DNA from 2 places in the Shewanella sp. POL2 genome. Region 1 is predicted to be linked to the other one. Evidence: predicted binding sites of a transcription regulator. Region 1 holds the regulator's gene; the other holds the start of a gene.
The links. The regulator MetJ, encoded in region 1, represses methionine synthesis genes. The targets are predictions, from matches to a motif close to TAGACGTCTAGACGTCTA.

Region 1 (13,670 bases):
ACCGCCATTGCCTGGTTTATCGCTAAGAGTATTACCCGCCCAATTGCCGAAACAACCAATGCGCTCAATGACATTGCAGAAGGTGAAGGCGATTTAACCCGCCGGATTGAAGTGAAGAGCAAAGATGAAATCGCCCAACTTGCACTCGCCTTTAACCGCTTTGCTGAGAAAATCCACGCGACTGTTGCTCAAGTCTCTGACTCCACCAGCTTACTGGCGACATCGGCCGAAGAAATGTCTGCTATTACAAATGAAACTCAGCAAATGGCAAAACGGCAACACCTTGAGACCGAACAAGTCGCCACCGCCATGAATGAAATGGCGGCAACAGTACAAGAAGTTGCCCACAATGCGACTGATGCCGCTGACGCTGCAACCCACGCCAGCGAGTCAACTGAACATGGTAAGTTGCTGGTTGAAAAGGTCATTTCGACTATAAGTCTGCTGGCGGATGAAATAGCCCATGCCGCCACCGCCATCAACGAACTCGAGCGTAATACCGCGCAGATTGACTCGGTATTAGTCGTTATCCGTAATATTGCCGATCAAACCAATTTGCTCGCCCTCAATGCCGCCATTGAGGCCGCCCGTGCGGGTGAACAAGGCCGCGGTTTGCGGTGGTGGCGGATGAAGTGCGTACGCTCGCCAGCCGTACCCAAGCTTCAACCAGCGAAATTCAGCAGATGATTGAAGCCTTGCAACATAGCGCCAAATCGACCGTCAGCACCATGAATACCAGTACCGCCACCACGCAAAACTGTGTTTCGTTGGTGCACGAGGCGGGGGAAGCGCTCGAAGCCATTACCCAAGCCGTATCCACCATTAGTCAAATGAACATTCAAATCGCTAGCGCTGCCAACGAGCAATGTGCTGTGTCGGCGGAAATCAATAAAAACGTCAATAATATTAATGATATTACGACCAATGCCACCGAGAGTGCCGTACAAACGGCGCGGGCGGGAGACGAGTTAGCACAGCTGTCGATGCGCTTAACCACACTTCTCGCTCAGTTTAGGATTTAGGATTTAGGATTTAGGATTCAAGCAAAACAAAACGCCGCTAAATAGCGGCGTTTTTTTATGCTGTTAACGTTATACCGCCTTTGGGCGAACCCCTAAGGTATGGCAAATCGCATAGGTCAATTCCGCACGGTTTAAGGTGTAGAAGTGGAAATCCTTCACCCCTTCGCGGGACAACACTTTCACCATATCGATCGCCACGTTTGCGCCCACCAGCTGACGGGTTCCGGCATCATTTTCAAGGCCATCGAACTGCTTATGTAACCAGCTTGGTAAGCTCACATTGGTCATACCCGCAAAACGCTTTAACTGGGTAAAATTAGTCACGGGCAGAATGCCGGGTACGATTTCGACATCAATCCCCGCCGCAACACAGCGGTCGCGAAAACGCAGGTAAGATTCCACATCGAAGAAAAACTGGGTAATAGCACGGCTCGCACCGGCATCGATTTTACGCTTAAGGTTAATCAAATCCGCCTGAGCGTTAGCCGCATCTGGGTGCACTTCTGGGTAAGCGGCGACCGAAATATCAAAGTCGGCCACTGAGCGCAGCAGGCGCACTAAATCCACCGCAAAGCGAGTCGGTTTTGGGCTACCCGCAGGCAAGTCGCCACGCAGCGCCACTATGTCGCGAATACCCGATTTCCAGTAATGCTTTGCCAGATCTAACAGCTCTTCATCACTGGCATCCACTAAGGTTAAGTGCGGCGCAGCAACTAGGTTGGTTTCTTGTTGAATACGTTCAATTACGCCGTGGGTACGGTCACGCACGCCCGAGTTTGCCCCATAGGTTACTGAGACAAACTTAGGATTCAGCGGCTCTAAACGACGAATAGAGTTCCACAGGATCTGTTCCATTTCGGGGGTTGATGGCGGAAAAAACTCAAAAGAAACATTAATATCGCCATTAAGTTCAGACAAACTTTGGTTTAGCGAATGTGAATGTTGTGCGTGATGAAAAGCCATGTGTATTTCCTCAACCGCCCGAGTGCGACACTTATCGCGACTGGTACGACTATTAATGCAGTAGTTTAATCCATATGGACGTTTGGACGTCTATATGTCCATATACTAGAGAAACTGGCTGTTAAGTCAAGCCAAAAAATCCCCCTTTTTGGCATTTTCTTATCCCTCGTTGATCACCTTGATTTTAGTCCTTATCTTCGCCAATAAAAAAGGACTCAAATGAGTCCTTTAAGTCTATGAAAATTGGCCGAATCAACTTGAAGATACGAGGTTTATTCCTATTCTTGCAGTAGATCGCGACAGATCTGCGTCAGATCCGATTGCACCGCCGCCGCTGTTACCTCACGGCCAGCACCAGGTCCACGGATAATCAGAGGATTACCTTGATAGAAAGCTGAGCGGATCACAAACACATTGTCACCGGGCGTGAGGTTGGCGTAGGGGTGGCTCGCATCAATCCACTGTAATCCCACCTCGGCTTTAAGGACTGCGCCGCTATTATCCAAGGAGGCGACATATCTCAGCACCTTGTTTTGTTCCGCCGCTGCGCCATATTGCTGCAATAATTCATCATCCAGCTCACCGATGCGGGCAAGGAATTGCTCCAGTGGAATATCCGCTAAATGGGCAGGCACTAAGGAGCGCAGCTCAATATCCTCAAGCTCGATTTCTAGGCCGATTTCACGGGCTAAAATCAGCAACTTGCGCTGCATATCGCGACCAGAAAGATCGTCCCGAGGATCGGGCTCAGTAATCCCTAAACCACGTGCTTCAATCACTAATTCCGAGAAGGGTTTACTGGTATCGTATTTTTCAAATAACCAACACAGGGTGCCAGAGAAAATCCCACCCACGGCTTCAACGCTATCGCCACTGTTACGCAGATCGTTTAAGGCGTGCTGAATAGGTAAACCCGCGCCGCAGCTGGCGTTATAGCGCCAGAATAAACGGCGATAACCGAGTTGTTCTTTAAGCTCGCGATAAAAAGGCAGTGGGCCAGAACCCGCGAGTTTGTTTGCGCTGACCATATGGATGCCGCGCTCGAAAAACTCTGGGTATTGCAGGGTTAAACTGGCGCTGGCGCTGATATCTAATGCAATCAGTTCATCGCAGTTAAGTTGTTCTAATTGTTCAAATAGATGCTCATACTGCCAAGGAGTCGCTTCAGTATCAAATTCCTGCTGCCAGTTTTGTAGATCCACCCCTGTGGACTTAATCAAAGCTTTACTGGAAGTGACCAGACCGACTAACTCGACTTGCGCTTCAAGCTCTTGATTTAACGAGGGAGAAACTGACTTAAACAGCTTCACCCACGCCTCGCCAATATTGCCCACGCCCAGCAGCAATACGCCAATGCGTTTGCGCGGGCCAGCACAGCGGCGATGCACTTTTTGGGTCAGCAGATTAACCTGCGACTGTGGCACTAAGGTCACCAAACTTAAGTCACCACTGAACAAGGGCTTAGCATCGCGGCTCAGTAAACGGGCAAAGCTGCGGCGATAATGCTCGGCATCGGCACTCACCAACGCCACTAAACCGAGTTCGGTATTAATTTGCAGATCTTTAATGCCGAGGGCTTCGGCCTGCGCATCCAATAATTTTTGTACTTGTTTTTGGTTTTCAGCGGTATAGGCAAGCTCAAGCCGTTGATGCGCCGATACCCAATGTGCCAGTGGCGTTAATCCCGCTTCGACTAATTGCTCGAGCAAACTGACCACATCACCCGCGATCTTAAAGCCAAATAACACCACGGCATTTAGGTTGGTCACCACGGGCGCACTCGCTGAGGAACTGTGCGGCGCAATCAGGGTAAAGTCGGTATGGGAGGCATAGCTTGAACGCACAGCCAAGCTCACCTCAGTGTTAAACAGCGGCTGTAAAGTGCGTGAATGCAACACAGGTGAGCCTAAACGTGCCAAGCGGTCGGCTTCGGCAAGTGACATGCTTTTCAGTAACTTGGCATCGTTGATCTTATTGGGATCGGCGTTGAACACCCCTTCCACATCGGTCCAAATGGTCACGCGCTCAATGTCGGCAAGGCTAGCAATTAGGCTGGCGCTAAAGTCAGAGCCATTGCGACCCAATAGCAAGGTATCGCCACGCTCGTTGGCGCAGATAAAACCGGTGATCACTAGGCGCTCGTTAGGGTGTGCGGCCAGTAAGGCTTGCACTTTGGCGCGGGATTCTTGCACACGAATTTGCGGCACGGCGGCCTCATCGGCTACGAGAATCGAGCAGGCATCCACATGGCTTGCGGCCACGCCAGATTCACGCAGCAGCGCTGCCATCAGGCGCGCCGACCAACGCTCACCAAAACTCACCACATGGTTAATTTGGTAATCATTGCGTACATCTAAAGATAATAGACTGATTAACTGAGCTTTATCTGTGGTTAAACGCTCGCGTAAATCCCGCGCTTGCTCGTTGGATAACAGCTGTTCAATCAAGCCTTGCTGATAGCTGATAAGAACTTGTAATTCTTCTTGCCATAATTGGTTGCTATCGCGCAGGGACAATAATTTATATAAAAAGTTAGTGGTTTTACCCGCGGCAGACACCACCACCAGATCATCACTATGGCCATGGGTTAACAGAATATGGGCGACTCGGCGATAACAATCGGCATCGGCTAAGCTGGAACCACCAAATTTATGTAAGTGACAACGTGCCATCTATTATTCCTCTACTGACAAGCCGCTACGGCGGCCAATCCTGCTTGAATATCTGCAACTAAGTCGTCGGCATCTTCAATACCAACCGACAAACGTAATAGGGTGTCTTTAATGCCAGCTTCAAAACGCGCCTGCGGCTCCATCGCCCTGTGGGTCATGGTCGCGGGCACGGCTACGAGACTCTCGACGCCGCCTAAACTCTCAGCCACGCTGAATAAACTTAAGGCATCTAAAAAGGCGACCACTTCGGCCTCGCCGCCCTTAAGCTCAAAACTCAGCATAGCGCCAAAGCCTTTTTGTTGCTTGGCGGCAATGGCATGGCCGGGATGATCCACAAGGCCTGGGTAATACACTTTGCTCACCACTGGGCTGCTAGTCAGTAACTCCACAATACGCTGGGCATTGTTTTGGTGCTCGCGAATGCGCACGGCTAAAGTACGCAGGCCGCGCAGGGTTTGATAACTATCAAACGCGCTACCGGTTAAGCCTAAGGTGTTCGACCACCAATGTAAGGTCTCACCAATTTGGGGATCTTTGGCGATCACCGCGCCGCCCACCACATCGCTATGGCCATTAATGTATTTAGTGGTGGAGTGGATAACGATATCGGCGCCGAGTAATAGCGGTTGCTGCAAAAATCGGTGACAGGAAAGTGTTGTCCACTACCACTAACGCGCCCACACCGTGGCTCGCCTTGTCGATAGCCTCAATATCAACCACCCGCAGCAAAGGGTTGGATGGGGTTTCAATCCACACCATTTTAGGTTGCTGAGCGATGGCCTGCGCAAGTGCTTGGCTGTCGGTTTGATCGACCACCAGCAATTTAAATTGGCCTTTTTTCGCTAGGTTGGTGAATAAGCGGTAAGAACCGCCATAACAGTCGTGGGGCACCACCAGTAAATCATCTGGACCAAGCAACGTGGTGACTAAGGTAATGGCGGCCATGCCAGTGCAGGTCACCACACCGGTTGCGCCTTTTTCCAGCTTAGCTAAGGCATCGCCTAAGATGCTGCGGGTAGGATTGCCGGAACGGCTGTAATCAAATTCGCGCGGATTTTTATGACCATCGAAGGCGTAATTCGTCGACAGGTAAATTGGCGGCACCACGGCGCCATATTGAGTATCGCTTTCGATACCCTGACGCACTGCCAATGTGGCTAATTGACGCTCTGCCATGGGTGGACTCCTAAATTCGGTAGACTGATAGAGATGTCTGGACGTCTAAATGTACCTAAGCCCAGTGGTATCGTCAATAGGCGTTAAGACGTTTAGACGTCTAAACATAAAGAAATCTGTTTGCAATCGCTAAGAAATAGTAGCAATAATTTGACTGTAATCTGTAAGGGTTTAAAATCTGCCCCGAATTTAGCGTTATAACAGGTGAGTCAATGACTGAATGGAATGGGGAATACATCAGCCCCTATGCTGAACATGGCAAGAAGAATGAACAAGTAAAGAAAATTACTGTGTCTATTCCGCTCAAAGTGCTAAAAGTCCTCACGGATGAACGTACGCGTCGTCAGGTCAACAACCTGCGCCACGCAACGAATAGCGAACTGTTGTGCGAAGCATTTTTGCATGCCTACACCGGCCAGCCTCTGCCTGATGATGCCGATCTGTCGAAAGAGTGCCCAGACAGCATCCCCGCTGAAGCGAAGCGGTTGATGGACGAAATGGGGATCGAGTGGGAAGACATGGAATAACGCTTAAGCGTCCATAATCCTGCCGTAACTAATTATTAGGGATCGTTAATGCTCATCCGGCGTGGTGGGTTAAAGTAACGATCCCTATTTTGTTTTGATGGAATCCTATGTTCTCCTTGATCGATCCACAAACGCTTGCCATCGCGTCTGTGATTGTGTTTTTAGGTGCCCTCACCCAGAGTCTGATTGGGTTTGGCTTAGCCGTGGTCGCCAGTCCGTTGCTGTATATCGTCGATCCCCAATTAGTGCCTGCCCCCGTGATTGTGATGGGATTTTCCATCGCGCTACTCACCCTATTGCGTGAACGCGGCCATTTAGAATTCAATGGCTTGCAATACGCGCTCATCGGTCGAGTGCCCGGTGGCTTTATCGGTGCTAGCCTATTACTGTTTGCGCCGCAGCCGATTCTTGGTCTGGCGATTGCAGCCATTGTGGCAGTCGCCGTGGTGCTCAGTTTGTATAAATTCAGTCTGCCGGTGAACAAAGCGACTCTGTTTGGCGCGGGAGTCGTCTCGGGGATCTTTGGCAATATCGCCGCCATTGGTGGCCCTCCGATGGCGATTTTATTGGCGGGTAAGGATGCTTCGCAGTTTCGCGCGGCGTTATCGGCCTTCTTTATCTTTAGTTCGACCATTGCCTTGGCGATTCTTGGGGTGACGGGCCTACTCGAAATCAAGCACTTTTGGCTGTCGCTAATGCTATTGCCCTCGGTCTTTTTAGGCTATCTCGTGGCGGGCAAACTGGTGGGAAATGTGGATAAACATAAGACCAAGATGGCGACCTTAGCCCTCTGCGCTATCAGCGCCTTAGTGCTCACGGTCAAATCAGTGATTGAGTTATTACCGCAATAACCTCATGCCAATCGCAGCCATAAAAAAAGCACCGTTTAACGGTGCTTTTTGTTGCTGTGGATACGAGTTGTCATCCATTCGAGCATCACTTAATCGCATTTAAGTGATGCTTAGTGCGCTAGCATCAATACGTTAGCTTAAGTAACTTTGGCCTGCATACACAATAAAGTGTCTCAGGGCGAGCACGCCAGTTAAGCTGGCACAGGCCACCATAATCATTGCGCCCTTAGTGTGGCGAGTCGCTGCGGGAAGCAGCATAAACAGCAATGGCACACCAAAGCCAATCCCCACGACACCAATCCAGAATACGCTTGCCCACACGCCAGAGGTGAGTGATGCCAGTGCCGCAGCCGCCGCACCGCCCTTAAAGTACAAGGCGCAGAACAACATAAACAGGAACATGATTTCGATTGCCATCACTGGCAGCTCTAAGCCATGCATTTTAGCTAAGGTCTTGTCGTGGCTATCGGTTTTGAACATTACCAGCGCCAGCACCGCATTGGCCGCCGCACCCGCTGATAAACCCGATACCAAGAACAGTGCAGGCAATACCGCAGTGTTTAGCATCGGATAGGCATTCATCGCCGAGATTAAGAAGCCTGTGTAAGCGCCCACACCAATGGCGAGGACAAACAACAGCACTTCAATCAGCTTTCTAAAGGGCATCAGCAGCTTAGCGATAGGCGCGAGGAAACCTAAGCCCCACTTTGGCAAATCGTCACGCAATACTAAAATCGCGTAGGCAAATGCCAAGGGTGAGTAAGCCAGCAGCGCTAATACCCCAATCGCCATAACGGACTGGAAGTTGTAGTTAATTAAGATCAACCAGAAGTGGAAAGGCTTAGTTAAATCAAACACTAAACAAGCCAAGCCTAAGCTGATTGCCACAGGGCCAATAATTGCTGCGGCCTTGAGGATATTGCTCTCAACTTGTGTTTGTTCTTGATTGAACCAACGCAAACCAATGCCAATCAGCAAACTTCCGGCGGATAAACCCGCCATAAACAAATACACGGCGATGACCCAGTGCCAAGTGACGGGATCATATTGCGCCATATCGCCCCAAGTATTGTTCATAATCAAATCCCCCCTCTTTTGGTAGGAACGCGATATACCCTAGGTTTAGTGCCTAAATGGGTCTTATCTTGGTAAGTGATCTTAGTGTTGAGCAGTGTGGCCACTTCACTTTGTGGATCGTTAGCATCGCCAAACACCAAGGCATCGGTCGGGCACACAGTCACACAGGCAGGCTCTTCACCCCGGGCCAAACGCGTGTCCTTACAGAAATTACACTTGTCAGCCACTTTGGTTTCGGGATTCATAAAACGCACTTTGTAGGGACACGCCGCCACGCAGTACATACAACCCACACACTTGTCGCCGTGGATGGAGACAATGCCATCTTCGCCCACATAGGCCGCACCCGTTGGACACACCTTCACACAAGGCGCATCTTCACACTGCTGGCAAGACACCCTGTGGTACTTAAAGTGCAGATTGGGCATTTCGCCATACGGCCCTTCGACTCTCACCTGCAAACGGGTCACCCCTTCTGGTACGCCGTTTTCACTGCGGCAAGCCACGTTACAGGCTTGGCAGCCGATGCACTTGTTCTCATCGTGCACCATCACATATCTTTTCGTCATTTGAGCCTCCAATTAGCGTTTTGCCAGCGTGACGCCAGTGGTGTGTACCGTCATGCCACACACAGGCGCGGTAACGTGGGGCAATAAGTTTCCGCAGTGGATACCTTTGCCTGTCGCTCTAACCAACTCTTTGTTTTTAGAACCAAAGCCCATATAAGCAAACACGGTATCGGGGCGAATGCCCGGGGTGACTAACGCATGACCTTCCTCTGTACCTACACTGCTGGTTAAGCGAATAGGGTCGCCATTGCTGATACCTAATTTGCTCGCGGTATCTGGGTGAACCCATACAGCGTTATCCGACATCAAATTTGCCAGCATGGGCACATTGTGGGTCGCGCCATTGGTATGCACCGCCACCTTACCTTGGATAAAGTAGAGTTCATTTGGCTTTTTAAGCTGCACTTCGCGGAATTTAATGACGCCGCGTCCTGGCGCCATGGCTTCAACCTTGGCGGAGGTCAATTCAATCTTGCCGCTTGGGGTTTTAAAGCTGAGTAAACTGCCGTAGGTGCCGTCTTCATCCGCAGGTTTGGCATTGGCATAGGCCTTGGTAAATTCGGCGACCATTTTAGGTTCACGCAACATAATCGGCTTACCGAAGCTGACAAAACCTTCGTCTTTGATCCGGCGCAGCAGCTCTGTGTCGCGGTTTACCTGCAATAGTTGCAGGGTCTCCATGTTTTCCCATGGATAGAATTCACTCAACCCTAGCTTATGGCCGATATCTTTAAAGATTTGCCATGAAGGACGAGTATCACCTAAGGTTTCGACTACCCGTTGGCGCACATAGTAGGCAGGGTTTTTACCGGACTTGTCAGCGATTTCCTCATCGCGCTCAAGGTAGGTAGACTCAGGTAGAATCACGTCGGCATAGGCCGCGGTTTCACTGATATACACATCGCACACTGCAACAAAGTCGAGCTTTTTCAAGGCTTCGACCACACGCGCTCTGTCGGTCATGGTTTGCATTGGGTTAGTACGGGACATCACCCAGCCATGTAACTGATAAGGCACCGCGCTTAAGGTCGCATCGAGGACGGTTTGATAAACCCCGCCCGCTGACCACATCATGGCGTACTGTTCTTCCACTTGGTCGATACGTTTTGCCTCAGGCTTTGGCATATCTTTTACGCCGGGCTTACCCAGCACGGGGGCCACATTTTCACCGGCGAGCTTGTTATAATCGCCAGGCTTTTGACCCAGGTAGATCCCGCCCTTACGCTCGATGTTACCAATCAAGATGTTGGCAGCGTAAAGCGCGCGGCGCATTTCAAACTCTTCGGTGGTAAAGGTGGCTCTGTGACCAAAATCCACCACCGCATGGGGCGCTTTAGCCGCATATTCACGGGCAATACGGCGAATATCTTTGGCGGGCACATCGGAGATCGTTTCGGCCCACTCAGGGGTATAGGCTTTTACTTCGGCGGCAAAGGTGTCAAAGCCTTCGACATAACGCTCAACAAAGGCCTTGTCGTAAAGATTTTCTTCAATCAAGACATGACATAACGCTAAAGCGACCGCTACGTCGGTGCCGGGACGGATTGCATACCACTCATCGGCTTTGTCGGCGACGATAGAGAATCTTGGCTCAAACACCACCAACTTAGCGCCTTTATCCATTTGCGCTGCCATCATGCCACGGGTTTCGGACATGTTGATGCCTTCGTACAGGTTATGGCCGAAGTTAATGATGTATTTTGAGTTACTTAAATCGCGTTTCACCTTAGTGCCAAACATGGCCTTGGCGGCAATTTCATAACCACCTGGGCAAGTAGATGCATGGGTAAAGGTATTTGGGCTGCCAAACGCTGTGGCGAGATGGAATAAGTGTTTTTCTTGCGAACCGGATTTAGAGGAAAACGCCACCGCCTCAGGGCCGTGAGCTTGCTTGATTTTAGTAAGATTATCGGCAATCAGTTGATAGGCTTCATCCCAACTGATTTCCGCCCATTTACCCTCGCCACGCTCGCCAACCCGTTTTAGCGGTTTAACAATCCGCTGTGGATCGTACAGCAAACTATGGCCAGCACCACCACGGGCACAGACTTTACCGCCAAAAGCTTTAGCTGCCTTGTTACCGCTAATGAAGACGTTTTTACCTTCAATCACCCGCGCTGAAATCGGGCAGCGGGTTGAACACATCTCACAGATACTGGCAATTTCTTTGCCCATGCCCTTTAGCTGCTTACTCTCTAATGCCGCTAAGCTGCCCGGCAATAAGCTAGCTAATGCACATGTTGCACCGCTGGCCCCTGCGCCCTTTAAAAAGGTTCGCCTATTAAGCTCAATCATGGTTACCTCCATCACACTCATCCACCCTTATGCACCAATTGGCACACGCAAACTTAGGCTTTGGGTCACCACTGCGGTGAAACACTAAATTTGCTCACAGGTTTTTAGTTATTAATGCCAATGCCCTAAGACGCGCTGGCATTTTGCTGTTCCAGAGTGATTGTTATCCCGAAAGAGGTAGGCGGCTATTGTGGTAAACCACATAGGCAAGTTTGGTGTGATCTATGGCAACTAAAAGTTAAAATTGTTCTAAAAATTCGTGAATAAGATCAATAGTGTTGATTGGCCATATCGATGCGTACGCTTGAGGTGTTTTTACAATACGCACCACAATAAAAAGTTATCAAAAAACCTAAAAGCAATTTTAAAAACAATAAGTTAAAAAGTGATACCGCGATATCGCTGTCACAATAAACCCGTTCATTTAAAAGGATAAAATGCCAGCACCTATTAGCGCGAACAGGTGCTGATATGAGGTTGGTATAAGGTCAATCCACCAAGGTAATATCTAAGCCATTTAACAGCCGAATCGCTTCATCGCGGCTAAACTTAGCGCCTTTAATTTTGTTGTTAAAAATATCAATGTCGTAATCGGTTGCCTCGGAGAAATCCGCCTCCATTAACTCGGTGCGGCCAAATAAGCTGTGGCGAAAATCGCTGTAACTAAAGTTGGCGCGATTAAACTTGCCCTCACGAAAATCCACATCCTGCGCCTTACAGCCCTCAAGTACCATTTCATCGAGCTTAAGGCCCATAAAAGAGCAGTCGTTTAAGATGCAGGTTCTAAAGCTAAAAGGTGCCGCAAAGGATAATCTCGGCCAAGCAGCACGGGTCCAATCTATGCCCACCAGCTTACATTCTTCAAATCTCACACCGTTAAATTGGCTTAAGGGCACCTTGAGCAGGCTTAAATTACAACCCACAAAACGGCAATCGATAAACTTGCAGTTACGGAATGTGCTGTCGCTAAATTGGCAATCGTAGAACTCGCATTCTTCAAACTCAAGGTCTTGCCACTGGCTTTGGCTCTCGGCTAAGGCGATAAATTGCTGCGAGAAAAAATACCGCCCCTGTGAGGCTGCGCGCGCCATCATTGGCGTTTTTGCATCTGTCGTCATACTCGCTCCATATTCTCCATCACGGCTTAGGCACGTCCTGATGGGCAAATTGTCTTTTTGAATCTACAACAAATAGCTGTTAAAGCGAGAAGCGGCGCCTCAAGCTGATGCACTATAGCCGCAGATAATAACCCGATTAACGCCACTCACTACATGGCTAAATTGGCATAAACCGAATATAGGCTTAGCACTTATGCTCAACAACCTAGCCCCACAATCTAGCTTCAAACGCTTGCGAGCGACGCTCCCGCTTTAGGCATTTTCAGCTTTTACCTTTACCAGCCTTCACTTTGTGCCGACACGCCGCACAGATGCGCATAAATAGCCGTGGAAAATTTTGCGAATAAAGGTAAAATGGCGCCACTTTTCGCGGCTGTCTAACAAGGTTCTCTGGGATTAATGGTTAGCCTTTTCGAGCAAAATGGCACGGGGGTTCCCCGCTTGAGCAGACCAGTATTACTCTGGCGCCAACCTTGCTCTGCGTTTCATTTTCACCCCATATCTAGACAAACGTTATTCTCCCCATCGCCCGAAAATCCACTATTCGCTTTACGCTTAACCTTCACCAAGGCTTTACGCAAACTGAGCAATAAGCTATTGGTCAATAATAAAAAGGTGGCTAAGCATCTTATGCTTAAGCACACCGCAACGAATAAAAAACTCGTCCCTACACTCTCTATCCAAAGGAATACTCGTCATGAGTCTTGCTGATTCCGTATTAGCCGTAAACAACGATTTGCCCATCCGCACCGATAGCCCAGTTCATAGCGGCAAGGTACGTAGCGTTTACTGGCTAACCGACGCCGACAGCCGCCGTTTAATCAAAACCAAGGGCTACAATGTGCCCGAAGATACGCCGCTTGCCATTATGGTAATTAGCGATCGCATCTCCGCCTTCGACTGCATCTTCCACGGTGAAGGCGGATTAAAAGGCATCCCAGGTAAAGGCGCGGCATTAAATGCCATTTCTAATCATTGGTTTAAGCTATTTGCCGAAAATGGTTTAGCCGACAGCCATATTTTAGATATTCCGCATCCCTTCGTTTGGATAGTCCAAAAAGCCCGCCCAATTAAAGTTGAAGCCATTTGCCGCCAATACATTACCGGCTCCATGTGGCGCGCCTACTCCAAGGGCGAGCGCGTATTCTGCGGTATCACCCTGCCAGAAGGCTTAGAGAAAGATCAAAAACTGCCAGATTTGCTGATCACCCCTTCGACCAAAGGCATTTTAACTGGGATCCCCGGTGTACCCGCGCAGGATGATGTGAACATCAGCCGCAGCGATATCGAAGCCAACTACCAAGCCTTTGGTTTTGAAAAGGTAGAAGATATCGACCTGTACGAGAAGCTGTTAAAAGATGGCTTTAAGGTGATCTCAAAGGCACTGGCCGACCTTGACC
Region 2 (16,212 bases), on a different contig from region 1:
TCAACCACATCCTTAAACTTAGCGGGATGGGCTGTGCCTAAAAAGATCCCCACTTCGTCAGGCACTAAATTCAGAGTTAACGCTTTAGCCGCAATTGCTGCATGGGGCTCAGACACATAACCCTTTGCATGTAACTCCGCCAGCGCCTCCGAAGTTTGCGCTTCCGACAGGCGAATCCCCACTAGGTCCGCCAATGGCCAACCGAGTTTCTCGCAAATGGCCTCGACGCGCGGCCAGTTACTTGGCTCACTGACATCCATCGCATTGGACATAGTTGCTTGAGTAGGATTAGGCTGCCAATCACCGCTCTCTAAATAGCGTGGCACAGTGTCATTCGCATTAGTAGCAGCAATAAAACGTTTAACCGGTAAGCCCATGGCTTTGGCAAACAAGCCTGCGGTGAGATTACCAAAATTACCACTGGGCACCGCAATTACAGGGTCTGCTTCATGGCGCTGTTTCGACTGAGCAACCGCTTCAAAGTAATAACAAATCTGTGCAAGTAAGCGGCTGATATTGATTGAATTTGCCGAGTTTAAATGCAAACCATCTCGTACATCGCTATCTTCAAAAGCCTGTTTGACCAAATGCTGGCATGCATCGAAGTCTGACGCCACCGCGACTGTGTGGATGTTCTCACCTAAAGTAGTGAACATTTTTTCCTGTAATTCACTGATTTTGCCCTTAGGATAAAGCACCACAACATTGACTTTATCAAGACCGTAAAAGGCATCGGCCACCGCCGCCCCAGTATCCCCTGATGTTGCCGTTAAAATGGTTAAGCGCGAGTCTTGAGCAAAGACATTGATGCATTGCGCCATAAAACGCGCCCCAAAATCCTTAAATGCTAAGGTGGGCCCATGGAAGAGTTCAAGGCACGAGCGCTGCTCATCGACCGCCACTAAGGGTAAATCAAAGTTAAAGGCACGCTCAACCAGTTGATCTACCGCGTCTTGCCCGAGCTCAGAGGCGAGCCAAGCACCGAGTACTTTTTTACTACGCTCGACAAAAGGCATCGCTAAAAGCGCCTCAATATCATGCAACACCGGGATTTGAGTTGGGAAAAACAGCCCTCTGTCTTTACCGAGTCCTAATTGCACCGCCTCTTTAAAGCTCACTGTCTGCGAAGGGTGTTTTAAATTATATAGTTCCATGCTCACTCGACCTTATTAGTGCCCAGCCTTTTAGGGCTAATGCGTTAAAAGTAAAAAATTAATCTACCCTGCGCGTACCTAGCTCATCGAGGCGGCAAACATGGGCAAAGCCGCCCGCCTCGGTCAGATAATTGGCCTCTAACCATGCTTTGGCAGCATTGGCGGTGGCGAGATCGTCGGTCACCGAAAACAGGGTTGGCCCGCTACCGGAAATACCTGTGGTTAACATGCCTAATTCGGCGAGTGCTGCTCTGGCATTGTCATAACCCGGAATCGCCGCTGCGCGGTAAGGTTCGGCTAGCACATCCTTTAATACTTGAATCGCAAGCTGGGCATTTTGCTGATAAGAGGCATGTACAAAAGCACTTAAATAACGGCCAAAATCGATGACCACAGACTTATCGTATTGTTCTGGCATGAGTTTACGCATCATGGCCGTAGAGAGTGAAATCCCGGGGTACGCCACCACCCAATACCATTGTTTAAAACTGGGGATCGCCTCGCAGATAGCACCAGGCACATTGAGCATCAGCTGCATGCCGCCTAAATAACAGGGTGCAACGTTATCGTAATGCACACTACCGCTGATCTTGCCCTCAAACTCACCCATCAGCTCAAGCAGTGCTTGCTTATCGTAGGGGCGACCAAAATGTTCGTTCAGCGCGTAAAGCGCTGCAACCACAGAGCTGGCACTCGAGCCTAAGCCACTGCCGACGGGCAAGTTTTTCTCTAGGGTTAATGCCACACCTTGGTTTTCTTTCCCAAGGGCTTTTAAGAAAAACACCGCGCATTGATGGACGATATTCTCCTCGGGATTGCTGGGTAACTTATGCGCCCACGCTCCCACTTGAGTGAGGCTCACCCCAGCATCCGCTGCAGCAATCGTGACTCTATCGCCCAGTAAACTGCCATCGATGGGCGCAAGTGCTGCGCCCAATAAATCAAAACCCACACCCACATTACCCATAGAGGCGGGAGCGTAAACGGTCAAACTCATACACTCACCTCACGAGTCCAATTTAAGGTTCTTAATACATCGGCAAAGGCACCTGCCGCAGTCACTTCTGTGCCCGCACCATAACCACGTAGCACAAAGGGAATCGGCTGATAATAACGGCTGTAGAATGCCAAGGCATTTTCACCGCCTTTTACGCTATAAAGTGGATCGGTAGCATCGACTTCGGTGATACGCACATAGCACGCGCCTTCTTCAATCTGCCCCACATAACGCAGCACTTTACCCTGCGCTTTCGCCTCAGCCACTCGCGCCGCAATCGCCGCATCAGCCTCGGGTAAACGCGCCATAAAACTTTCCACATCGCCTGAATCATCAAAACCTACGGGTAAGACTGAGTCGACAACAATATCATTTAGTTCAAGTTTCAAACCCACTTCACGGGCCAAAATCAGTACCTTACGCGCCACATCCATGCCACTTAAATCATCGCGAGGATCAGGTTCAGTAAAGCATTTTTCCCGCGCCAGTTTAGTCGCCTCAGAAAGTGACATCCCCTCATCGAGTTTACCGAAGATAAAGGATAAGGAGCCTGACAAAATGCCATTAAACTTGTGCAATTTATCACCGGCGAATAACAGTTTTTTCAAGTTATCGATAACGGGTAATCCTGCGCCCACGTTGGTCTCATACAGAAACTGCCGACGTTGCTTTAATGCTGTTTGACGCAAAGCTTGGTAATAGGCGTAATCGCGAGTGTTAGCCTTTTTATTCGGCGTCACCACGTGCATGCCCGCGTTCATCACCTCTAAATACTGGTTCGATACTTGATCGCTTGAAGTACAATCCACCAGCACAGGGTTTAATAACTGTTGCTCTTTCACCCACGCCAATAGCGCATGTATATCGCTTGGCTGCTGGCTATCGGCAAGCAGGTTTTGCCAATTGTTTAAATCGATACCTGCACTATCGAGTAACATCTTGCTTGAATTCACGATACCGCAGACACGGATGCTAATGTGCTGCTCTTTTAGCACGCTCGCCTGTTGTTTGATCTGCTCCAGTAAGCCTGCGCCAACGTTACCGCAACCCACTAAAAACACATCTAAATACTGCTGCACATCGAAAAAGCCCTGATGACAGGCGGCAACCGCATGTTTGGTCTTACGCTGTTCGATCACAGTTGAAATAGAACGTTCAGAAGAGCCTTGGGCAATCGCGATAATATTCACACTCGCCTGTGCTAATGCTTGGAAAAACCGCGCCGCCACACCTTTATGGGTACGCATGCCATCGCCAATTAACGAGACAATGGCTAAGTCATGGCGCATTGCAATCGGTTCTAGCAAGTCACTTTTAATTTCTAACTCAAACTCTTGCTCAAGCGCCGATTTCACCTTGGCGGACTCACTGGTCGCCACACAAAAGCTGATGCTGTATTCACAAGAACTCTGGGTGATGAGTGACACGGAAACACCACTACGGGAAATTGCCGCCAGCGTGCGGCTCGCCATGCCGACCATGCCCTTCATGCCGGGGCCTGATACATCAAACATGGTTTGATTATCCAGATTAGAAATGGCCTTCACCTGCAAACCGCTTTCATCGGCCTGATTCGATACTAGAGTACCTGGCGCATCGGGGTTAAAACTGTTCTTGATATAACAGGGAATATGAAACTGGGCGATAGGTGCAATGGTTTTAGGATGCAGCACCTTAGCCCCAAAATAAGACAGCTCCATCGCCTCTTGATAACTGAGCTGTGACAACAATTTAGCATCGGTGACAACCCGAGGATCGGTGTTGTATACGCCGTCAACGTCGGTCCAGATCTCACAACTTGAAGCATCTAAACAAGCGGCCAGCACGGCAGCGGAATAGTCAGAACCGTTACGGCCTAAGGTCACGACCTTGCCGTCTTCATCGGCGGCAGTAAAGCCGGGCATCACCCAAACCCGTTTTTCATTGAGGGCAAGATTTTTGAATCGCGGTTTACTGACGGCAATATCCACCACAGATTCGAGCGGACGACCACGGCCTAAAAACAGCTCACGCGGATCTAGCTGCGCCGAAGTGATGCCTTTTGCCAGCATGACTTGCTCCATCAAAGCAGCAGACAAACGCTCACCCGCAACAACGATCTCGGCGCGTACTCCGTCAGGGCATTCCTGCAGCAGCGTAATGCCGCGTAATCTGTCCTGCCAACGCGCAAGCTGCGCACTCAGTCCGGCGAACAACACTTCGCTTTGACTGCTCGAGAGTCCAGAACTGACCGCATCCTGATAGAGCGAAGTAAACACCCGCTCAACATGTTGAATGACTGGCGAATAATCTTCCCCTTTCACCGCCACATCGACCATTTCTAGCAGAGCGTTTGTCACTGTTGCAGGCGCAGAGAGCACTGTCGCGACCGGCTCAGCTTTCGCTGCCTTGGCAACAATATCCGCCGCCATTGAAAATCGCTGCCAATTTGCAAGCGAGGTACCACCAAATTTCATCACTTTCATCTTGATCTCCTGTACCGCGCCCGACTAAGAAACATAAGCTAAAAACAAAAAAGCCCGCTTCTTTGTGGGAAGCGGGCTCGTCGTTAAAATTCTTTAGGGTGTATCAGCCCGCCCCCACTCTGGTTGTAGTGGTGGTTGTAATAATGGTAATTACTACGAAACCAAGGCTATGCATACGTTTAGACTTATCTATGTCAATGTGATGTTAAACAGAATTGCCTTTTTCACCTAACCTTGTCAACCCCCAAACTGGATTATTTATGCACAAATCTTTCACTTGAGTAAATTAGTGATTCAAGATTAATAAATATCAAGTTTTCATAGGCTAAAAATACGTTTTCATCAATACAAAACTGTTTACGTAAACGTAATGCCAGACAATTACACTCAATTTAACCTATTAAAAAATAAATAATTTATAATGATATTTTTTCATCATTCGAAAATTAAAGCATTTCAGTCTATTTCCGCACATAACAAAGGGCAACTCATAAAAAACCACAATTCATATTTTGTATCGTCTTAAATCTCAGTAAATCGAACTCACAAAAAGCTGTGCGATATCTAACATAAGCAACTTCAAATTATCGCCAGCACCCTAAAAGCGCGTTATTATGCGCGCACATTCCGAACCGGAGGCGATATGAAGATCACCCAACACAGCGCGGTAACCATTCATTACCGTTTATCAGATCAAGAAGGCAGACTTTTAGAAGACTCTTTTGATGCCGAACCAATGTTGTATCTGCATGGTACAGAAAACCTAATCCCAGGATTAGAAGCCGCATTAGAAGGTAAAATTAAGGGCGAAAAACTGGACGTGACGATCAGTGCCGAAGAGGCCTATGGTCCGTACCATGATGGCCTTCGCCAGGCAGTACCATTAGAAGCATTCGGTGATATCGAAGACATCGTGCCAGGTATGCGCTTTATTGCAGAAACCGAAATGGGCCAGCGTCCAGTTCAAGTCATCGAAGTTAAAGATGATGTTGTGATTGTTGATGGCAACCATCCATTAGCAGGCCAAGCACTCAGCTTTAGCATTGAAGTCATCGATGTACGTGAAGCGACAGCTGAAGAAATTGCCCATGGGCATATTCATGCACACGGCGGATGTGGCAGTCATGGACACAGCCATGAACATGACCATGGCGGCGGATGCTGTGGTGGCTCAGGTCATGATGTTGGTGGTTGCTGCGGGGGTTCTGATGACCATGGGCATCACCACCATGACCATGATCACGAAGCTTGTGACACACCTAAAGCGGGATGCGATGGCAACGGTGGCTGCGGCTGTCGCGGCTAATGTAGGTTCACAAGCCTAATAGCCCTCCCAGAGGAGCTGATAAAAAAGCACTTCCTTAAATAAGGAGGTGCTTTTTTTATCGCCAAATGATTATAATCAGCAGGTAAATAGGGAAGTTTAAAATCAAACAGCATTTTCAGCTAAAAAAACAATATTTTCAAATCGATATAAACATCACGCAACGGAGTGCATATGTTAGCAAAACCAGTATATGAAGTTTTACCCTTTGGCTATATGGTACTAGGCTGTTTAAGCTTTATGCTGCTAGAACCTGATTATGCGCTGATTGCTGCTCTTGTTGTGTTTGTTTTGGGCGCCAGAATTTACAATTTACGTTCTCAAAATCGCCGAACCGATCCTGTAAAACGTCGAAAATCTGGATATCTACCTAAGACAATTTACGATTTATTGCCTTTTATTTATCTCTTTTCTGCCTTAGCTATTTTTAAATTTTTCCCTAAAAATCTTTATCCTTTGTTGGCCATTATGTTACTCAGTTATAGTTTTTATATTCTCGTTAGACGCTCCATCCACCGCCGACATAAAATACCGACAACTCCCCAGTTTTAATCAAATATCTAGTCTAATGGAGACCCAATAATTAACTGATAAGCTGTTGGATTTTATCCCTATGGCTAGGTGCCATATTCTTTAAATAGTTAGAACAACGGGTAATAGTCGCAATACTCACCTGATACTCGGCAGCAATTTGTCTCTGGCTCATTTCTCCATTTAGCAATAGCTGGAAGACTTTTAGCCGACCGGCAATAGCGCTGCGCTCTTCCTCGGTCAGCAATAAATGAAACAATACCGACAGCTCTTCATAATTCCCATGGCTCAAAATTTTTTCTAATACTAAGTCCCAATTGGCTCGCATAATCGCCCCATAAGTATTGTTTAAGCATTACAACGGCAGTTTAGCAGATTTACTCTACCGGCAAATAACTTGTTACGTTTATCCCTCTTATCTAGACAAAAACTGACAAATTTGCTTCTAGTACATTGAGTTAATTTGTGTACAATAGCAGAGCAATGTCACACTTCGACGCTAATTTGTGAGAATACGATGAAAAAATTACTCCTAACTCTCGTTGCCGGTACCTTATTGGCTTCAACTGCTCAAGCACACAATTTTGAAGATGCAAAAGATGCGATTCAATATCGCCAATCTGGATTCAGCTTAATTGCTTATAACTTTGGTGATATGGGCGCCATGATGAAAGGTAAAAAGCCTTTCGATGCTGAAACCTTTGCGATGCGCGCAAAAAATGTCGCTGCGCTTTCACACATCCCTTTCGAAGGCTTTATTGAAGGTTCAGATAAAGGCGATACCGAAGCCCTAGCCAAAGTATGGCAAGACAAGGCTGACTTTGACGCTAAGATGAAAACCTTCCAAGAAAATGCTGCAATTTTAGCGACTGTTGCTCAGAAAGGTGACCAAGCTGAAATCAAGCAAGCCTTTATGGATACTGGCAAGAGCTGTAAAGGCTGCCATGACGTTTACAAAAAAGATTAATGTTCTCGTAATCTCTTGTAAAAAGCCTGCAATATGCAGGCTTTTTACTCCTGAGCATCCGCTAAAGCACTTGCACTACAGGCCACATCAAATAAGTAAATACAAGCCCTGCGATGATTAGCAGCAGGATTAATGCCAGCCACAGTGATTTAAAAACCAACTGAGACTCTAACTTTGCGTACTCAAGCTTAGATACACGCTTGTAACCGCTAACCATCGCACCTACTAACTTGTCACCTTTAAGCGCGTGCACAATAACTGCCAACACATGCACGGCAGTTAAGGCCAAGATCAGGTTAAAATTCATCTTATGTAACCAAGTGAGAAACGAACCTGTATCAGCACTCACATAGCTGTATAGCGGACCTTCGGTAAACACATCATCGGTAGCAAACAGTCCAGTGATTAGCTGTAAGCTAATAATGGCAATCAACACAATTACCATATAACCGCCCATCGGATTATGTCCTAATACCACAGACACGCCCTTTGTTCGAACTTCGTTTAAATACTCAAACACAACCCTAGGGTGGTGCACGAAGTGGCTAAATCTGGCTGTATCACTGCCAATTAAGCCCCACAAAAGACGAAAGCCAATCAAGATCAACAGACTATAAGCAAAGATCTGGTGCCATTGCATTTCGCCCACTTCGGCGCTCCACCACAATAAGGCCATTAGGGCCACCATGCCCCAGTGAAAAAAGCGTATGGGTAAATCCCAGACCTTAACTTTGATATGTTCGGTTTCCATAATACCTGCCACTCGACGAAACAATGAAATAAGTGAAGGTATTTTATCGGGATCTAATGAAAAACTTAAAGTAAAGATAGGTAAATGATAGGAAAGACTGCGGAGTTATCCCATCAAATATGGCCTGTTCTGATAGCCAATACAAGCCTTTTCGGCTAAGAATCACCGAGATTTGTCTAAGCGATCAAATATCCAACGAACAGTATCTAACCGGACAAAATATGTGATTTAGATCTCGTTTTTAAAGGTGTAGATTGGTAATCTGAAACTGAAGAAAATAAATAGAAGGTTCGACATATGCTAAAGATTACGAGCAAGCAATTAGAAGTAACTGCCCCAATCCGTGAACGCATTGAAAGCCGTTTGGAGAAACTTTCTAGACATGATGTGCAGTTGATTAATCCCCATGTCATTATTACCGAGGAGAAACCTGGTTTCAAAATTGAAGCGTCGGTTGGCATCCCAAATGGAGAACTTTTTGCTCAAGCTAAACACGATAATCTTTATGCAGCTATCACTGCTATGGGTCAAAAATTAGAGAAGCAACTTAATCGTTTAACCCACAAACCTGAAGCACAACGTTTTACATCCATTGCTCATCCCGAAGAGGCTATTAATGTCGAGGATGATTACGAGGAGGAAGATGCAGCTTAAGTTACTCGATGTTAGTGCGAGACCACATCACTTCGAGAGCATAAAAGTAGATAAGGTTTAATAGGTCACATTTTTTAGCAAAAGTTTGATAGGCTATCCTAATGGCCAGTAAAAAGAGTGTGAAGCTTTAAATAACTACTACACTTTACTAAGTGACAGCAGAATCGAAGTGATGTGAATTTCAGCTTAATAGCATTTAATACCACCACAAGAAGGAGTACGCCGCCATACAAAACTCACACTCAAAAACAGTGACACAGGTAGTCACATAAAGCATTAAAGCAGCCACATAAATTCGGTAACGCCAAGCTGTAATGTTTATGCGTTTCCCATCTGATTATCAAATGAGATGAGAGGTTACTAAAAGTACAAACCGATGACCAAAAACTAACGACAAATGCACTAAGGGGTGTTAACTCACGAGTCGATCATTAAGGAGTAACCTACTACATCATATTGCCAGTTTAAGTCTTACACACTCTTCAAGCCCAAATGTAACAACCAAGAGGAGGACGTTAGCAATAGAGCCACATAGGTACCATGAAAGGCCACTTTAGGTGAATTAGCTTCTTAACAGTCAAACAATATGAGGAGGTTAATAGCGTTATCGGTAATATGAGCAAGTGGGCATATTACAAATAGTGAGTAAAAAGAATTTAGATAACACGGAACAAGGCGAGCTGCTTAACAGCAAAATACCCAGTACCTTTTTGAGTACTAACTATCGGCCAGATTTCTTTATCTATGTTCTAAAGTGTAATCGTAAGTGAAAATGTAAGCGAAAGTTGTAAGTTGAAAAATGAGTTAACATGCTGAATAAACAAATCTAATGCAATATCTGTTTGTTTATTCACAAAGCGTCAATGAATCCTTTAATAACAATGCTCAATAACCTAGGAGGAATAGTTTGTTTGACCAGTCTTTCAACCAGCGCACCTTCGGGTGCGCTTTGCTTTTATACTCGATAGTCGTTCAACCATTTATATAAGCACTTAGTATTAAGCTTGTTCTCAAATTGGTGAACATTTCGCACAGTAACTGTTTAAGTGAGACACCTGTCCCCCGTAGCTTAATCTACCGCTAAAAACCCCAGAGCGAAGCGTTAACCCAGCTCGAGTTTTAGTGTAGACTTACCCGTTCGTCCATAACTCAAAGCAAGGCATTGAAATCATGACTCAAGCGCTGTTTTATCTACTGCCGCCGATGGGCGTGAACACGGCCTTTAGTGACATGTATCAATTGGCTTGCCGCTTGGCCCAACAGGGATTTATAAACCAGCAGCAGGTCTATATTCACTGTCAGGACAAGAACATCGCCTTCAAAATCGACGAGTTACTATGGCAGTTTGAACCCAGTGCATTTGTCCCCCATAACCTCAAAGGTGAAGGCCCAACCACGGGTTCCCCCGTTGAAATCGGTTTTGATCGACTTGGACCTAACAAAAGTCGTCAACTTCTGATTAATCTTGCAGACCAAGTACCGCCATTTGCGGTAAACTTTGGTCAAATCTTCGATTTTGTAGCTAATGACGACCAACATAAGGCGATAGCACGTGAACGCTACCGCCAATATCGTGGCTTAGGGATTGAATTAACAACCCAAAATTTAGCAACACATCCACTTAATTTAGCTTGAGACAGATACGTTCCCATGGAAAAAACATACGATCCTCAGTCCATTGAGCAGACTCTTTACCAAAACTGGGAAGAGCAAGGTTACTTTAAGCCCCACGGCGATGCCTCACAGGGCAACTATTGCATCATGATCCCACCGCCCAATGTGACGGGCAGTCTGCACATGGGTCACGCTTTCCAAGATACCATCATGGATACCCTGATCCGCTACCAACGTATGAAGGGTAAAAACACCCTGTGGCAAGTCGGTACTGACCATGCGGGTATTGCGACTCAAATGCTGGTTGAGCGTAAGCTTGAAGCCGAAGAAGGCAAGAGCCGCCATGATCTTGGCCGCGATGCTTTTATGGAAAAAGTCTGGGAATGGAAAGCGCAATCGGGCGGCACCATCACTAAGCAGCTACGTCGTATGGGCGCCTCTGTGGATTGGGACCGTGAGCGTTTTACCATGGACGAAGGCTTGTCTAAAGCCGTTCAAGAAGTGTTTGTCCGTCTCTATGAAGATGATTTGATTTACCGTGGTAAACGCTTAGTAAACTGGGATCCCAAGCTGCATACCGCGATTTCTGATCTCGAAGTGGAAAACAAAGAAAAGCAAGGCCACATGTGGCATCTGCGTTATCCATTAGCCGATGGCGAACTGACTGCTGACGGTAAAGATTACCTCGAAGTCGCCACCACGCGTCCAGAAACTATGTTAGGCGATAGCGCGGTTGCAGTTCATCCAGACGATGAGCGTTATCAAGCACTGATCGGCAAATTTATTCTGCTGCCTATCGTTAATCGTCGCATCCCAATCGTTGCCGATGACTATGTGGACATGGCTTTTGGTACAGGTTGCGTGAAAATCACCCCTGCCCACGACTTTAATGACTATGAAGTTGGTAAGCGCCATAAGCTGCCCATGTTCAACGTGTTGACCTTAGATGCGGCCATTCGCGCATCAGCCGAAGTCGTCAATACCGATGGCACCATCAACACCACCTTAGATGGCAGCCTACCTGAGCGTTTCGCAGGTTTAGATCGTTTCAAAGCCCGTGATGCAATCGTGGCAGAGTTTGAAACCTTAGGTCTGCTCGAAAAAATCGCGCCACACAGCCTAAAAGTGCCCTACGGTGACCGCTCAGGCGTAGTTATTGAGCCGATGCTGACCGACCAATGGTACGTTGCCGTTGCGCCTATGGCGAAAACTGCCATCGAAGCCGTTGAAAATGGCGATATTAAGTTTGTGCCGCAGCAGTACGAAAACATGTACTTCTCTTGGATGCGCGACATTCAAGATTGGTGTATCTCTCGCCAATTATGGTGGGGTCACCGCATCCCCGCTTGGTACGATGCGAACGGTAAAGTTTATGTGGGCCGCACCGAAGCTGAAGTGCGTGCTAAGCACAATATCGATGATGCTATCGCCCTGCGCCAAGATGAAGACGTACTGGATACTTGGTTCAGCTCTGCCCTGTGGACATTCTCGACCTTAGGCTGGCCTGACAATATTGAAGATTTAAAAACCTTCCACCCGACCGATGTGCTGGTCACGGGTTTTGACATCATCTTCTTCTGGGTTGCCCGTATGATCATGATGACCATGCACTTCATCAAAGATGAAGACGGTAAGCCACAGGTACCATTTAAAACCGTTTATGTGACTGGTCTTATCCGCGATGAAGCGGGTAACAAGATGTCAAAATCTAAGGGCAACGTACTTGACCCATTAGATATGATCGACGGTATCGATTTAGAAGCCCTCGTTGAAAAACGCACTGGCAACATGATGCAACCTCAACTAGCCGCCAAGATCGAAAAGAGCACCCGTAAAGAATTTGAAAATGGTATCGAAGCCCACGGTACTGATGCCCTGCGCTTTACCCTAGCGGCAATGGCCTCAACTGGCCGTGATATCAACTGGGACATGAAGCGTTTGGACGGTTACCGCAGCTTCTGTAACAAGCTTTGGAACGCGTCACGTTACGTGCTCATGAATACCGAAGGCCAAGATTGCGGCCCGAACTCACCGGATTACCAAGGCGGTGAGATGGAACTGTCACTGGCGGATCGCTGGATCATCGGTTTATTCAACCAAACCGTAAAAACCTACGACGACCACATGGCAAACTACCGCTTCGACCTTGCGGCTAACACGCTGTATGAGTTCACTTGGAACCAGTTCTGCGATTGGTACTTAGAGTTAACTAAGCCAGTGCTGCAAAACGGCAATGAAGCGCAAATGCGTGGCACCCGCCATACACTGGTCAATGTGTTAGAAGCGATGCAACGTCTGATGCACCCAATGATGCCGTACATCACTGAAACCATCTGGCAACGCGTTAAACCACTGACAGGCGCCCAAGGCGACACCATCATGCTGGCACCATTCCCAAGCTATGATGCTGCCAAAGTAGATGCGACCGCGATGGCCGATCTCGAGTGGGTTAAGCAAGTCATTGTTGCGGTTCGTAATATCCGTGCAGAGCTCAATATAGCGCCTTCTAAGCCATTAAATGCCCTACTGCGTGGCGTGAGTGCCCAAGACAAAGCCCGTGTTGAAGCTAACCAAGCCTTCTTCACAACGCTTGCGCGCTTAGAAAGTATGACAATTCTTGGTGAAGGTGAAACGGCGCCAATGTCGACCACAGGTCTGATTGGCGAAATGGAATTATTAATTCCGATGGCAGGTCTGGTGGATGTAGCGGCCGAAATGGCTCGTATCGACAAGCAGCTTGAAAAGCTGACTCAAGAGATTGCCCGTATCGAAGGTAAATTATCCAATGAAGGCTTCGTGGCAAAAGCACCGCCAGCCGTCATTGATAAAGAGCGCGCTAAGATGGCCGATCTCAGCCGTGATATGGACAAACTAAAAGAGCAAAAAGCCGAGTTTGCTAAGCTAGAAGCCTAATCACGACATCTACGCTAAAAAGGGCTGTATTTTACAGCCCTTTTTATTTCCCCTGTTCCATCCTAAATCGCGTTAACACTCTTCAAACCTCTCTCAGAACTCGCCCCCCTAAGACCCAAAGAAGCTCATCGATCCCTTGTTCCATGCTTATCTCCCCTTCTCTCTTTTACGGCAGATATTGCTAGCCCATTGCTATCTCTTTATCACACGTAAAATAGCAAGCCAGAGCGATAAACATCATCGCTTAAGGCGTTGGCATTTCAACAAGCATAACGTGGCGTAAAAGACGGGCTATCAATGCGTAAAGCTCAACAAGAGATAAGGATTGAAGCAATATAATCCAGAAAAATCCCATAAAAAAAGCCCTGCAATTGCTTGCAAGGCTTATCTAAATCTAACTAAGTAGATGGTGCGCGTGGAAGGATTCGAACCTCCGACCGCCTGGTTCGTAGCCAGGTACTCTATCCAGCTGAGCTACACGCGCTTAAAACACTTACTTGAAGCACTAATTACAAAATTTCGTCTGAAATTCAAACCTGATGAGTTAAACATAACTGATGCAGAAATGGTGCGCATGGAAGGAGTCGAACCTCCGACCGCCTGGTTCGTAGCCAGGTACTCTATCCAGCTGAGCTACACGCGCAGTTTTTTATTTGTAAGAAATGGCGGAGAAGGAGGGATTCGAACCCTCGATGGGAGATAAAGCCCATACTCCCTTAGCAGGGGAGCGCCTTCGGCCACTCGGCCACCTCTCCGTTTTCTTGGCGCACATATTACTGTTTGACGAAAATAAGTCAAACCCTTTTTCTGAAACCGATTCCATTTGAACTGTTTTTAATCACATTGCGGTTATATCAAGCCAATGTGTTGATTTACGCCAATCTTTCGGTTTCAAAAATAAAAAAGTCAGTTTAAAAACTGACTTTTTTATCTGACTAATACTCGCATAAGCTTCGTATTAAAAGTTACCGCCTTCTGAAGGCGTACCTGATTTTTCAGATTGAATGCGTTGATAGATTTCTTCACGGTGAACAGAAACCTCTTTCGGTGCATTCACACCGATACGCACTTGATTGCCTTTTACCCCTAGCACTGTAACTGTGACTTCATCACCAATCATCAGTGTTTCGCCAACACGACGAGTCAAAATCAGCATTCGATAGCTCCTTTATGTCTTAATTCAGCTTACACACGGCACTCATCCGGTAGATGGGCTTATTATAGGGTCAGCTGAGTACAAATTAATAGTATTCAATACTCAAACAGTTATTTAATTACACCTTATTTAGCTCGAATGCGTGATGCAACGCTCGAACTGCCTTGTGTAAGTCCCTTTCATCGATCACAGTTGACAATTTACTCTCCGATGTCGAAAGTAACTTAGCATGGATTGTTTCGTTACCCAATACATCTAACATCTTAGTCAATAATCCAACTTTTGCCTGTAAACCTTTGCCAACTAAGGACACTTTTGCACGTTGACGCTCAACATTCAATTGGCCTAGATCAAGACTTTCGCTTAAAACTTCAAGCTCATGCAATAAAACATCCACTTTCGTCTCGGCCAACATAAAGCTGACAGACTCCGCTGGTGACGTTTCATTCAATTTCAAAGGAGTAATAAACTCAACGTCTATCTCAAGCCGAGCCAAACAGGCTAATAAGGCTTGATAACGCTCACTGCTGGTAAATAACCCTTCAATGCTCAAGGTTGCTAAGGCCTTATTGATCGCTATTCCTTGTACGGATGCGGGCATCGCAAGCTCAGACTCATCACCAAATTGAATTAATGTGCCCTGACCAGCTTCAAAACTCGACAACACCCGCAGCGGTACTTTAAACCGTTGTGCATATTCGACCGAGTCAGGATGAAGCACCTTAGCACCGAGCTTAGCCATTTCGAGCATGACATCAAAACCAATCACATCGAGACGTCTAGCACTGCTGTCGATATTAGGGTCTGTCGTAAAAACGCCTGGTACATCGGTAAATATTTGACACTCATCGGCTCTTAACGCCGCCGCTAGCGCCACAGCCGTCGTATCCGAACCACCACGACCTAAAGTGGTGACATCGCCATTAGGATCGATCCCTTGAAATCCTGCCACAATAGGCACGATGCCTTGTTCCAGCAAGGAGGTTAAGTACTCCGTATCAACACTTTCAATACTCGCCCGACCAAATTGGCTATTTGTATGGATTTGCACTTGATCGCCTGTCAGGGATCTTGCCTTAATACCGCGGCGTTGCAACGCCATCGCCATTAACGCAATACTGATTTGCTCACCCGTAGAGACAAGCATATCGAGTTCCCGCGCACTTGCGCGGGGATCGATTTGCGCCGCAAGCGCAAATAGCCTATTTGTCTCTCCTGCCATAGCAGAAAGGACCAATACTTGCAGCTCACCACTGTGAGCGGACTTTGCAATCTGCTCAGCAACCACTTCGATGCGTTCAATCGAACCCACCGAGGTGCCGCCAAACTTCTTCACAAAAAGCTTGCTACCACTAAGCTTTCGTTTTTCGAGCACAGCAACCTCTTAAGCTAAACGCTCAGTAATCCAAGGTAATACTTGAGATAGAGCCGCATCCAGATTTTCTGGTTGGCTACCACCCGCTTGAGCCATATCTGGGCGACCACCACCTTTACCGCCCACTTGTGCAGCAACCATAGCAACCAGTTCACCAGCTTTGACTTTACTAACTAAGTCATTGCTCACACCCGCGATAAGGTTCACTTTGCCTTCCTGAGCAACACCGAGCAGGATAACGGCAGATTTCAGCTTTTGCTTTAACTCATCTTGCAGGCCGCGCAGTGCACCCGCCTCAACGCCTTCCAGCT

Region 2: thrA (bifunctional aspartate kinase/homoserine dehydrogenase I) is a predicted target of MetJ. The motif match lies at 4,789-4,806, and genes of this name have one in related genera.

Annotation. Positions count from the first base shown of each region.
Region 1 is NZ_AKZL01000097.1:1,427-15,096, forward strand. It holds partial or broken gene SHEWPOL2_RS18855 (methyl-accepting chemotaxis protein) at 1-1,022, shown strand, start outside; gene metF (methylenetetrahydrofolate reductase) at 1,092-1,985, opposite strand; gene SHEWPOL2_RS18865 (bifunctional aspartate kinase/homoserine dehydrogenase II) at 2,264-4,657, opposite strand; partial or broken gene metB (cystathionine gamma-synthase) at 4,669-5,833, opposite strand; gene metJ (met regulon transcriptional regulator MetJ) at 6,046-6,360, shown strand; gene SHEWPOL2_RS18880 (sulfite exporter TauE/SafE family protein) at 6,468-7,211, shown strand; gene nrfD (NrfD/PsrC family molybdoenzyme membrane anchor subunit) at 7,344-8,288, opposite strand; gene SHEWPOL2_RS18890 (4Fe-4S dicluster domain-containing protein) at 8,291-8,857, opposite strand; gene phsA (thiosulfate reductase PhsA) at 8,870-11,152, opposite strand; gene SHEWPOL2_RS18900 (pentapeptide repeat-containing protein) at 11,641-12,270, opposite strand; gene SHEWPOL2_RS18910 (phosphoribosylaminoimidazolesuccinocarboxamide synthase) at 12,968-13,670, shown strand, end outside.
Region 2 is NZ_AKZL01000009.1:2,959-19,170, forward strand. It holds gene thrC (threonine synthase) at 1-1,154, opposite strand, end outside; gene thrB (homoserine kinase) at 1,213-2,151, opposite strand; gene thrA (bifunctional aspartate kinase/homoserine dehydrogenase I) at 2,148-4,616, opposite strand; gene slyD (peptidylprolyl isomerase) at 5,260-5,922, shown strand; gene SHEWPOL2_RS03635 (hypothetical protein) at 6,115-6,492, shown strand; gene trpR (trp operon repressor) at 6,524-6,799, opposite strand; gene SHEWPOL2_RS03645 (cytochrome c) at 6,989-7,438, shown strand; gene SHEWPOL2_RS03650 (cytochrome b/b6 domain-containing protein) at 7,500-8,189, opposite strand; gene raiA (ribosome-associated translation inhibitor RaiA) at 8,487-8,843, shown strand; gene SHEWPOL2_RS03660 (DNA polymerase III subunit chi) at 10,014-10,478, shown strand; gene SHEWPOL2_RS03665 (valine--tRNA ligase) at 10,494-13,370, shown strand; tRNA gene SHEWPOL2_RS03670 (tRNA-Arg) at 13,778-13,854, opposite strand; tRNA gene SHEWPOL2_RS03675 (tRNA-Arg) at 13,937-14,013, opposite strand; tRNA gene SHEWPOL2_RS03680 (tRNA-Ser) at 14,034-14,125, opposite strand; gene csrA (carbon storage regulator CsrA) at 14,329-14,526, opposite strand; gene SHEWPOL2_RS03690 (aspartate kinase) at 14,645-15,901, opposite strand; partial or broken gene alaS (alanine--tRNA ligase) at 15,911-16,212, opposite strand, start outside.